One region of the Streptomyces bottropensis ATCC 25435 genome, then DNA from elsewhere that is predicted to be linked to it. Evidence: riboswitches for the same ligand, from Rfam matches in the RefSeq annotation. Region 1 holds a riboswitch; the other holds the start of a gene.
What was found. Region 1 has a riboswitch for cobalamin ahead of STRBO_RS0121740 (ABC transporter substrate-binding protein). Riboswitches for the same ligand answer to the same signal wherever they lie in the genome.
Positions count from the first base shown of each region.

Region 1 (5,595 bases):
GCCTCCGGGCAACCGAATTGCCGGCGGACACTTCTGTGGAGGTAAGGGGTGCGAGTGCGGTGCGCGTGCTGTGGCGTCGATGCGGCGTGGCTGGCGGGGCGGGGCATGGGCTTCAGCGATCGCCATCACGCCGCGCCCTTCGGGGCGGGGTGAACACATACAGGTCAAGGATGTCGGGGCAGGGAGCGACACCAGGACCACCGGCCCGTACCCAGGCGGCGATGTCCTCGGTGGCGTCGGAGTCGTTGACGAGGCCGAGCCAGACCGGGCGGGCTCCTGCCGCGCGGGCGGCGGTGGAGGGCTGGACGACGATGACGTTCGCGTGCTCGCAGACGTCGAGACAGGCCGCGACGCGCACGGGAGCGTTCTCGGACAGCCACTCGACCTGCCGGGTGTGATCGACTCCGGTGACCTTCGGGGTTCCGCAGCAGCAGTCCCGGCAGACCACGATGCGGCACGGCGCCGGTTCGGCCCGGCCGTGCTTCCTTTGTGCTGCTTCACGTCGCTGTCGAGACATCGCTCGTCGTGCTCCTCTCGCGGGCGGATCCGTCCTGGGCCGTGGGGCGCAGGAAGCGGATCACGGGGTGGCCGGGGGCGTGGGTGACCTCGGCGCGGACGCCGTAGACCTGTTCGATGAGGCTTGGGGTCAGGACCTCGGTCGGGATGCCCTGCGTGACGGCGCGGCCGTCGCGCAGGACGAGCAGGCGGTCGCAGTACATCGCGGCGAGGTTGAGGTCGTGCAGGGCGATCACGGTGGTGACCGGCAGGTCGGCGACGAGGTCCAGCAGGTCGAGTTGGTGCTGGATGTCGAGGTGGTTGGTCGGTTCGTCGAGCAGGAGTTCGCGAGGCTTCTGCGCGAGGGCGCGGGCGATCTGGGCGCGCTGGCGCTCGCCGCCGGACAGGGTGTGCCAGGACTGGTCGGACCGGTCGGTCAGTCCGGTGCGTGCCAGGGCCTCGGTGACGGCCTCCGCGTCGGCCACCGTGGGCGGTGTCCAGGCGCGGCGATGCGGGATGCGGCCGAGGGCGACGACCTCGCGGACGGTCAGTTCGGTCTGGGTGTGGGCGTGTTGTTCGACGGTGGCGACGCGGCGGGCGATGGCACGGCGGCCGACCTCGGTGAGCGGACGCCCGTCCAGGGTGACGACTCCGCCGGTCGGCGCGAGAACCCCGGCCAGCAGCCTGAGCAGCGTCGACTTTCCCGAACCGTTGGGGCCGAGCAGACCGACGGTCTCACCGGAGCGGAGGGCGAGGGTGACGCCGTCGACGACGACCTTGTCGCCGATGCGCCGCACGACACGGTTCGCGTGCAGGCTGGTCATGTCCTTCTCCGTCCGCGGTAGAGCACGGCCACGAACGCCGGTACCCCGATGAGGGACGTCAGTACGCCCACCGGGACCTCCTGGGGGTCGAGAACGGTTCGGGCGAGGGTGTCCACCCACACCAGGAAGACGGCTCCGGTCAGCGCCGTGATCGGCAGCAGACGGGCGTGGCCTGCGCCGGTGAGAGCGCGGGTGGCATGGGGCAGGACCAGTCCGACGAACCCGATCGCTCCGGCGCAGCTGACCAGGGCGGCGGTGAGCAGCGCGGTGGCGCAGAGCAGGATCAGCCGGGTACGGGCCACGTGGACGCCCAGCGATGCCGCCGCCTCCTCACCGAACGCGAACGCGTCCAGGGTGCGGGCGTGCGCGAGGCAGACCAGCAGGACCACGGCCAGGACGACCGCGCAGAGCACCACCTGGCCCCAGTCGGCGCCGGTGAGCGAGCCGAGCAGCCAGAACAGCACGCCACGGGTGGTCTCGGCGTCGGCGGAGGTCAGGACGATGAACGAGGTCAGGGCGGAGAAGAGTTGCATGACGGCGACGCCGGACAGGACGACGCGGTCGGTGCTGCCGCCGAGGGTGTGGCTGAGCAGCAGCACCAGGGCGAAGGAGAGCAGAGCGCCGAGGAACGCCCCCGCCGACAGGGACACCACTCCCCCGCCCACGCCCAGGACGACGACGGCGACCGCTCCGGTGGAGGCGCCGGAGGAGACGCCGAGGACGAACGGGTCGGCGAGAGGGTTGCGCAGCAGGGACTGCATGACCGCCCCGCAGACCGCGAGTCCGGCTCCGCACACCGCGGCGAGCAGGGTGCGGGGCATGCGCAGGTTCCACACGATGCCGTCCCGCAGCGGCGCCAACGTGCCTTCGCCGAGGCCGAGATGGGCGGCGACGGAGGCCCAGACGTCGTCGGCGGAGATGTCGGCGGGTCCGATCGTCACCGCGACGGCGACCGACGCGAGCAGCGCGGCGGAGCCGCCGCCGGTCAACAGCAGTGCGCGCAGGCTCACTTGACGAGCCCGAAGTCGCGCAGGCCGGCGGTGACCTTCTCGATCCCTTCGACGGTGCGGATGGAGGGGTTCATCGCCTGCCCGCTGAGCAGGACGTACCGCTTCTTCTTTACGGCGGTCAGGTTGCGGGTGGCGGGGTGGGTCTCCAGGAAGCGGATCTTGGCCTCGGCGGTTTCGGCGGTCTGCTGCCTGCGGGTGAGGTCGCCGATCACGATGACGTCGGGGTCACGCTCGGCGACGGTCTCCCAGCCGATCTGGGGCCACTCGTCATGGGTGTCGGCGAAGGCGTTCTTCGCGCCGACGGCCCGGCTGATGGCACCAGGGGCACCGCAGCAGCCGGCGAGGTAGGGCGACTGGGAGTTGGCGAACCAGTACATGAGCGAGACGCCGGAGGCGTCCAGCCCTTCGGTCGCCTTGCGCACCCGCTCCTTCAGCTCGGCGACGAGCTTGTCGCCGCGGGCGTCGACGTCGAACGCGCGAGCCAGGTCGTGTATCTCGCCGTAGACGGCGTCCAGGGTGAGGGGCTTGCTGCGCGATCCGTCGCCGCCGCTGTCGTTGTCCTTGCCGGCCGAGCAGTCGGAGGGCGAGACGTACGTGGGCACGCCCAGCTTCTCGAACTGCTCGCGGGTGGCGACGCCGCCCTTGCCGAGGGTGGAGACGAAGGAGGCGGTGACGAAGTCGGGTTCGGCGTCCAGGACCTTCTCGAAGGAGGGCGCGTTGTCGGCGAGTCGGGGCACGGACGCGTTGGCCTTGTCCAGGCCCTTCATGACCGGGTCGGTCCAGGTGGCGGTGCCTGCCATGCGGTCGGCGAGGCCGAGGGAGAGCAGGATCTCCGTGGTGCCCTGATTGAGCGAGACGGCCCTCTGCGGAGCCGACTTCAGGGTGGCCTTCCGGCCACAGTTGTCGATGGTGCGCGGGTAGTCCGCGCCGGCGGACGGCTGGGTGCCCTCGGTGTCGCCTGCGGAACCGCCGCAGGCGGTGAGCAGCAGCGCGGGAGCAAGGAGGAAGGCAGCGGGACGAAGGGCGGTGCGGAGCACGGGCGTACCTCGGTGGTCGGGGCTCGTTCGCGGAGCCTGGCCTACGGACGTCCTCCGCGCACGGGTGCGGAGGTGCCAGCAGGTCTTCGGACTCGGGTTCGTCCGGACGAGGCGCCTTCCCGGTCTCCCAGTGACATGCGTGCCCCGCCCGTCCCCCTCACCGCTGCGCGTCAGTTCCGGATTCGCACCGGATTCCCTGGCCTCGGATGTGGCTCGACTGGCTCCCCGAGGCTATCAAGATCGCCGCGTCGTCGGGTCGTGCGATCGGTCACGGGAATTGGGACACGGGACATTGGACACGGGGCACGGGGCACGGGGCACGGGACACGGGACACGGGGCGGAGGTGCTCACGTACTGATGCAGCACGCCGTCGTCCGCGAGGCGATCCGCAGCGCGCGCGGCACAGGGTTGCTGCGGTGCACCGGGGCCCGCAGAGCAGGGCCCGGACCCCGGACACGGACGGCGGGTCGAGCGGATGGAGAAGGGCCCTCACAAGTCACGTCCTTGCGAGGGCCCTTCGCCTTGCCGCCTGCCCGGTGAAGGTTGAGAAGACGATCACGAGCAGGACGTCGGTGCGGACGCCGTCACGGTCACGGCGTCAGCGCTCAGGGGGTGAGCAGCAGGCTGTCGCCGCGCTCCTTGGCGGCGGCGTAACGCTTCGCCACGTCCTGCCAGTTGACGACGGCCCACATGGCGTCGATGAAGTCGACCTTCTGGTTCTTGTACTGCAGGTAGAAGGCGTGCTCCCAGGCGTCGAAGACCAGGATCGGGGTCGAGCCCTGGCCGACGTTGCCCTGGTGGTCGTAGACCTGCTCCACGATCAGGCGACCGCTCAGCGGCTCGTAGGCGAGGACCCCCCAGCCTGAACCCTGCGTGGTGGCCGACGCCTTGGTGAGCTGGGCCTTGAACCCCGCGAAGGAGCCGAAGGACTCGGCGAGGGCGTCGGCCAACTCGCCCACGCCGTCCGCGGCCAGGGGCTCGCCACCGCCGTCGCCGGTCATGTTGTGCCAGTAGATGGAGTGCAGGATGTGTCCGGAGAGGTGGAAGGCCAGGTTCTTCTCCAGGCCGCTGATCGAGCCCCACTGTTCCTTGTCCCGCGCCTCCGCCAGCTGCTCCAAGGTGTCGTTCGCGCCCTTGACGTACGCCGCGTGGTGCTTGTCGTGGTGCAGCTCGACGATCTGCGGGTTGATGACCGGTTCGAGTGCCGCGTAGTCGTAGGGAAGCTCCGGGAGCGTGTAAACCGCCATGTCCAACGTCCTCCGCGACGTAATTGCAAATGATACGCAAGTGCATGCTAACAGCATTTACGGATGATTGCCGATCAGACGCAGGTCCTGGGACCACGGTCGTACGGCGGACCCGGAGGACGTCTCGGTGCCGTGACGCTTCCGCTGCCGCCGCCCGGGGTGCCGTCCCTGCGCCTGGGCGCTTGCATGGAGATCGAGATCGCGGTCCAATGCTGAAGATGACTGCCACTGATGGGCACGGCCCCGCAGACACCGGAGCCGAGCTCGCGAACCCTCTCGAGGTGCTGTCGCTCGAACAGCTCCGTGAGCGCAAGAGCATGAAGTGGCGTACCCACCCCACCGACGTCCTGCCGCTGTGGGTGGCGGAGATGGACGTCCCGCTCGCCGAGGCGGTCGCCGACGCACTGCGCGAGGCCATCGCCTCGGGCGACACCGGGTATCCCGCCGGAACCGACTTCGCCGAATCGCTGGCCGGTTTCGCCGTACGGCGCTGGAACTGGGACGGCGTGGCGATCGACCGCTCCGCGCTGATCCCGGACGTGATGATGGGCGCGGTCCAGGTACTGCGGCTGATCACCGAGCCCGGCGACCCCGTCGTCGTCAACTCCCCCGTGTACGCGCCCTTCTACGCCTTCATCGCCCATGACGACCGCCGCGTCGTCGAAGCCCCCCTCGGGCGGGACCTCCGTATCGACCTGGATACGCTCGAGGACACGTTCCGCCGGACCCGGGAGCGGAGCGGCAGGGGCGCGATCGCGTACCTCCTCAGCAATCCGCACAACCCCACCGGCACGGTCCACACCTCCGAGGAGCTGTGCGCCGTGGCGGAGTTGGCCCGCCGGTACGGAGTCCGTGTCGTGGCCGACGAGATCCACGCGCCGCTCGTCCTTCGGGGCGCGAGGTTCACGCCCTACCTGAGCGTGCCGGGCGCCGAGGACGCCTTCTCGCTCATGTCGGCGACCAAGGGCTGGAATCTCGCCG
Region 1 is NZ_KB911581.1:4,907,778-4,913,372, reverse strand. It holds gene STRBO_RS0121755 (hypothetical protein) at 113-517, opposite strand; gene STRBO_RS0121750 (ABC transporter ATP-binding protein) at 498-1,319, opposite strand; gene STRBO_RS0121745 (FecCD family ABC transporter permease) at 1,316-2,329, opposite strand; gene STRBO_RS0121740 (ABC transporter substrate-binding protein) at 2,326-3,366, opposite strand; cobalamin riboswitch at 3,427-3,603, opposite strand; gene STRBO_RS0121735 (superoxide dismutase) at 3,973-4,614, opposite strand; gene STRBO_RS0121730 (MalY/PatB family protein) at 4,824-5,595, shown strand, end outside.

Region 2 (5,595 bases), 1.7 Mb from region 1:
TCCCCGACGGGGCGGGTGAGTGTCTTCTCCGGGGCGAACCGTACGCGGACGGGGAGAAGTCCGAGCGCGTCGACGTGCCCCCGCCGGCTCTCGACGTCGTCCTCGATGTGCTCCCCGAGGACTTGGAAACCGCCGCAGATGCCGAGCACCGGCCGCCCCTCGGCGGCGCGCCGCGCGAGGGCGTCGGCCAGGCCCCGCTCCCGCAGCCACTCCAGCGCCCGTACCGTCCCCCGGGTCCCCGGCACCACGACGAGGTCCGCGTCGGCCAGTTCCTCGGCCCGGTCCACGAACCGCACGACGACACCGGGTTCGGCGGCGAGGGCGTCCACGTCGGTGAAGTTGGACATCAGCGGCACCGCGCACACGGCGACCCGCAGGACGTCCTCCCCGACGGGCGGTGCCACGTTCGACTCGCGGACCGTCCCGCGCAGCGACACCCGCAGCCCGTCCTCCTCGTCGATCCCGAGCCCGTGCCGGAACGGCAGCACGCCGTAGGTCCGCCTCCCGGTCAGCCCGTGCAGCATGTCGAGCCCCGGCTCCAGCAGCAAGACGTCGCCCCGGAACTTGTTGACGAGGAACCCGGCGACGAGTGCCTGGTCCTCGGGCGAGAGCAGCGCCACGGTCCCGAAGAAGGACGCGAAGACCCCACCGCGGTCGATGTCGCCGACGACGAGCACGGGGAGCCCGGCGTTCCGGGCGATCCCCATGTTGACGATGTCGGTCCGCCGGAGATTGATCTCGGCGGGGGAACCGGCCCCCTCACAGATCACCGCGTCATACGTGCCCCGCAACTCGGCGAGACAGTCCAACACGGTCCCGAGCAGCCGCTGTTGCCGTCCCCCGTGGTACCCGCGCGCACTCATCTCGCCCACGGGCTTCCCGAGCAGCACCACCTGACTGCTGCGCTCGCCACCGGGCTTCAGCAGGACGGGGTTCATGAGCGCGGTCGGCTCCACCCGGCAGGCCTGGGCCTGCATGGCCTGCGCCCGCCCGATCTCGGCGCCCTCCTTCGTCACGAAGGAGTTGAGCGACATGTTCTGCGCCTTGAAGGGCGCGACCTTGACCCCCTGCCGCACCAGCCACCGGCAGATCCCGGCGGTCACCACGCTCTTCCCGGCATCGGAGGTGGTCCCGGCGACCAGCAACCCGCCACTCATCCCTGACTCCTCGCCCGCCGTGCCGGCCGCCCCGCGACCCGCCCCCGCACCATCGCCGCACCCGCGCCGACCCCCAGGGCGAGCCAACTCACCCTGCGGGACAGCCGGACGGCCCGTTCGATGTCCCCGACGCCGACGGCCCGCCCCTCCCCATTGAGCACGGGCCGGTGCTCGACCCGCCCCCCGTACGACAACGTGCCCCCCAACCGCACTCCGAGCGCCCCCGCGAACGACGCCTCCACGGGCCCCGCGTTGGGACTCGGATGCCTGCCCGCGTCCGCCCGCCACGCCCGCACCGCCCCCCGGGGGTCCCCACCGGCGGCGGTGGCCAGCAAGGCGGTCAGCCGGGCCCCCGGCCACCCCGCCACGTCGTCCAGCCGCGCGGAGGCCCACCCGTAGCGCCGGTAGCGCCGCGACCGGTGTCCGACCATGGCGTCCAAGGTGTTCACGGCCCGGAACCCCACGAGCCCGGGCACCCCGCCGACGGCCCCCCACACGAGCGCCCCCACCACCGCGTCGGACGTGTTCTCGGCGACGGACTCCACGACCGCCCGCGCGATCCCGTCCGGGTCGAGCGCCTGCGGATCCCGTCCGCACAGATGGGGCAACCGGCCCCGCGCGCCCTCGACATCGCCGGCGTCGAGGAACCGCGCGATCGTCCGCGCCTCCCGCCCGAGCGAGGTCCCCCCGACGACGGCCCAGGTGGCGGCGGCGGTCAGTCCGACGGACGCGATCCGCGACGGCCGTACGGCGGCCGAGGCCGCGGCCCCCAGCGCGACGGCGCCGCCGGCGCACACCGCGGTGTGCAGCGCGCCCCACCCCCGGTGGTCCCGCCACAGCACCCGCTCCACCGCGCCGGCGGCCCGCCCGAACGCCGCGACCGGATGCCCGCGGCGCGGATCGCCGAACAGCAGATCGCCGAGGAGCCCGGCGGCGGCGCCGTACGCGAAGACGCGATCGGCACGCACCGGTTCAGCCGGTCACGGGGTCGGGCAGGGTCCGGACGCTGGGCCCCGAAGGGCAGCCGCACAGGGCGCACATGGCGATAGGTCCTCACTCAGGGTGTCCACGCCCTGGTTCGACGAGACCGACGGCGAGAGTTCCTGGCTCCCGGGGAGACGCTTCGAGATGCTTCCCCGGTGACAGTGGCGGGACCGCGCCGGACTCGCACCGGCTTCCTCTTCTGCCGTCGTACATGGCCCCGGCAGTCCACCACGCCCCCGGAAGACCCGTCAACTTGCTGTTGACCTGCGGCGCAGCGGTGTGCTCAGCCCCACACCGCCGAAATCCCGCCAGACGCCCGAATCGGCACTTTCCGCGCGCTTGCCCGACGACCCGGCCGGGAACACCCCGAGGAACGGCGGCGGGCGGCTCGCGACGGGCCGTCCGGGGGACGGGAGGTGCACACGTGGACGATCGGCGGAGCAGGACGGTCTCGTCGGGCACGAGGTACGGGAGCGCGCGCGGAGCCTGGGTGACGGCGGCCGCGCCCTGGGCACTCTTCTGCTGGGTCATGGGGGTGCTGGCCGTCGGCGCGGGCGCGCTGGCGGCGCTCCTCGTCCCGGCGGGTGAGGTGCGCGGTCCGGTCTGGACGCTGGTGACGGTTCTCGTCGCCGCCGGCGCGGGCCTGTGGTCGGGTCTCACCCCGGGCACCGGGCGGCTCCGGGTCCCGGACCGTGCTCCGGTCGCGCCCCGGCCCCGCGGGCCGGAGCGTCGCTGACGCCGGCCCGGGACGCGCACGACCCCCGAGGGCGCCGTACGCCGTCGGGGGTCGGTGGTCGAGCTGTCGAGAGACCGGGGAGGCCCGGTCCCAGCTCATGATCATGTCCGGTCTCAGGTCATGATCAGGGAGATTCCGTACGCCACGGCCGCCGCGCACAGCGCGAAGCACACGTACGCACCCGTGGTCGCCGCCGCGACCGAGTCGCCCCGGGTCGACGCCTCCTCCCGCTTGGAGAGGCCGACGATGCCGAGGGTGAACAGGCCGACGAGGGCCACGGTGACCACGAGGCTGACTCCGAAGACGGAGCCGAGAGCTGCCCAGTCGATGTGCATGGTGGTGATCTTCCTCAGGGAGTCGTGGGGCTCAGACGGCGGGCGTCGGCGCGGACGTGCTCGCCGGTGCCGTGGCCTCGGCGGCGGGGGCCGGAATGGTCGCCGTGAGGTCCTCGGCCACGGTGCCGACCGGCGGCGGGGTCACGGCGGCGATCGCCGTCGTCACCACCCCGGGCGGCTCCTCGGTGTCGTTCACGTTGGTGTGGTCGACCACCTCACGGCGGGAGACCAGCCAGATCGCGGCGCTGGAGGCGACGAGGAAGACCGCGACGACGGCCGTGCCCCAGGTGCCGAAGGACGTCACCCACTCGGCCAGCGCGGCGACCAGCGCGGCGGCCGGCAGGGTCAGGCCCCAGGCGACGAACATCCGGGTCGCGGTGGACCAGCGGACCACCCCGCCCTTGCGGCCGAGGCCCGCGCCCATCACGGCGCCGGAGACCGAGTGCGTGGTGGAGAGCGAGAAGCCCAGGTGCGAGGAGGCCAGGATGACCGTGGCCGCGCTGGTCTGGGCGGCGAAGCCCTGCTGCGGCTGGAGGTCGGTCAGGCCCTTGCCCATCGTGCGGATGATGCGCCAGCCGCCCAGGTAGGTGCCGAGCGCGATGGCCGTACCGGCGGAGACGATGACCCACACCGGCGGGTCCGAGTCGGGCGCCAGGGTGCCGCCGGCCACCAGGGCCAGCGTGATGATGCCCATCGTCTTCTGGGCGTCGTTCGTGCCGTGGGCCAGCGAGACCAGGCCGGCGGAGGCGATCTGGCCGGCGCGGTACCCCTTGCCGGAGGCCTTCTCGTTGGTGTGCGCGCCGAGCTTGTACGTCAGCCGGGTGGCGAGCATCGCCGCGAGGCCGGCGACCAGCGGGGCGGCGATGGCCGGGATCAGCACCTTGGTGACGAGCACGTCCCCGTGCACCGCGCCCGTGCCGACCGAGGCGATGGTGGCACCGATGAGGCCGCCCATCAGGGCGTGCGAGGAGCTGGAGGGGAGTCCGACCAGCCAGGTCAACAGGTTCCAGAGGATGGCGCCGACGAGCGCCGCGAATATGACCTCTGGCTGGATGCCGGACTCGTCGACGAGCCCCTTGGAGATGGTGTTGGCGACCTCGATGGAAAGGAACGCGCCGACAAGGTTGAGCACGGCGGACATGGCCACCGCGACCTTGGGCTTCATGGCGCCTGTCGAGATGGTGGTGGCCATCGCGTTGGCGGTGTCGTGGAAACCGTTCGTAAAATCGAACGCAAGCGCGGTGATGACCACGATCGCGAGGATCAGCGAGAAGTTTTCCATTTACCTGAGCTTCTTTCGGACGTCAGTGGCATGTGGACCGTAGGCAACCTGGATGAACGGAAGGTGAACTGGGGCGGGCGCGTGGGTGTAGTGAATGAGGTGCCACCCTTCCGCTTGTGCGCGTGCGGCGGGGCCCGGCCCGAAAGGACGGAGGCCCGACGTTCGAACGCAGGCGGAATGCCGTGGTCCGGCCGCCCTTCGCCCCGTGTCCGGCCGCCCTGCCTCCGGTCGCCCGTCCATTCCGCCGGGGTGAGGTGCCTGACAGGATCACGGCATGGCTGAGCAGCGGCGCGACGTCCGGGACGAGCGAGGCGTGGACGAGGTGGGCGGGCATCCGCGGGATGCGCGGGACGGGGAAGGTCGGCGCGCTGCGCCGGGGGAGGTGGCGCGCGCGTGGGACGGACTCGTCGCCACCGCCCGGCGGACCGTGGCCGACGGCCTGGTCGTCGGCACCTCCGGCAACGTCTCCGTGCGCGTGGGGGACACCGTCCTGGTCACACCGACGGGAGTGCCGTACGACCGCCTGAGCCCGGACGACGTCACGGGCGTCGACCTCTCCGGCCGGCAGGTCCTCGGCACGCTCCGCCCGACCAGCGAACTCCCCATGCACCTGGCGATCCACACCACCACCGACGCCCGTGCCGTCGTCCACACCCACGCCGTGCACGCGACGGCCGTCTCCACCCTCGTGGACGAGCTGCCGCTGATCCACTACATGTCCGCCGCCCTCGGCGGACCCGTCCGGGTCGCCCCCTACGCGACCTACGGCACCCCGGAGCTGGCCGAGAACATGCTCCGCGCCCTGACGGGCCGCACGGGCTGCCTGCTCCAGAACCACGGCACGATCACCTACGGCGGCACCCTCGACGAGGCCTACGACCGCACGGCCCAACTGGAATGGATGTGCCAGGTCTGGCTGAAGGCCTCCACGGTCCCGCACCTCACCCCGCACCTGCTCACCCGCGAACAGCTGAACGAAACGGGCGAGCGCCTCAAGGGATACGGCCAGCCGGGCTAGCTTCCGGACCGACGGCGGCGAGCCTGCGGGGCACCCTCGGGACGCGTACACCCGCCACTCGGCCGGGCGACCGCGCTCCGCGA
Region 2 is NZ_KB911581.1:3,184,642-3,190,236, forward strand. It holds gene STRBO_RS0113995 (cobyric acid synthase) at 1-1,157, opposite strand, end outside; gene STRBO_RS0114000 (cobalamin biosynthesis protein) at 1,154-2,125, opposite strand; cobalamin riboswitch at 2,233-2,386, opposite strand; gene STRBO_RS0114005 (hypothetical protein) at 2,566-2,877, shown strand; gene STRBO_RS0114010 (hypothetical protein) at 2,991-3,212, opposite strand; gene STRBO_RS0114015 (inorganic phosphate transporter) at 3,244-4,494, opposite strand; gene STRBO_RS0114020 (class II aldolase/adducin family protein) at 4,769-5,512, shown strand.
Region 2: linked by a shared signal. The riboswitch ahead of STRBO_RS0114000 (cobalamin biosynthesis protein) and the one ahead of STRBO_RS0121740 (ABC transporter substrate-binding protein) in region 1 are both predicted to bind cobalamin.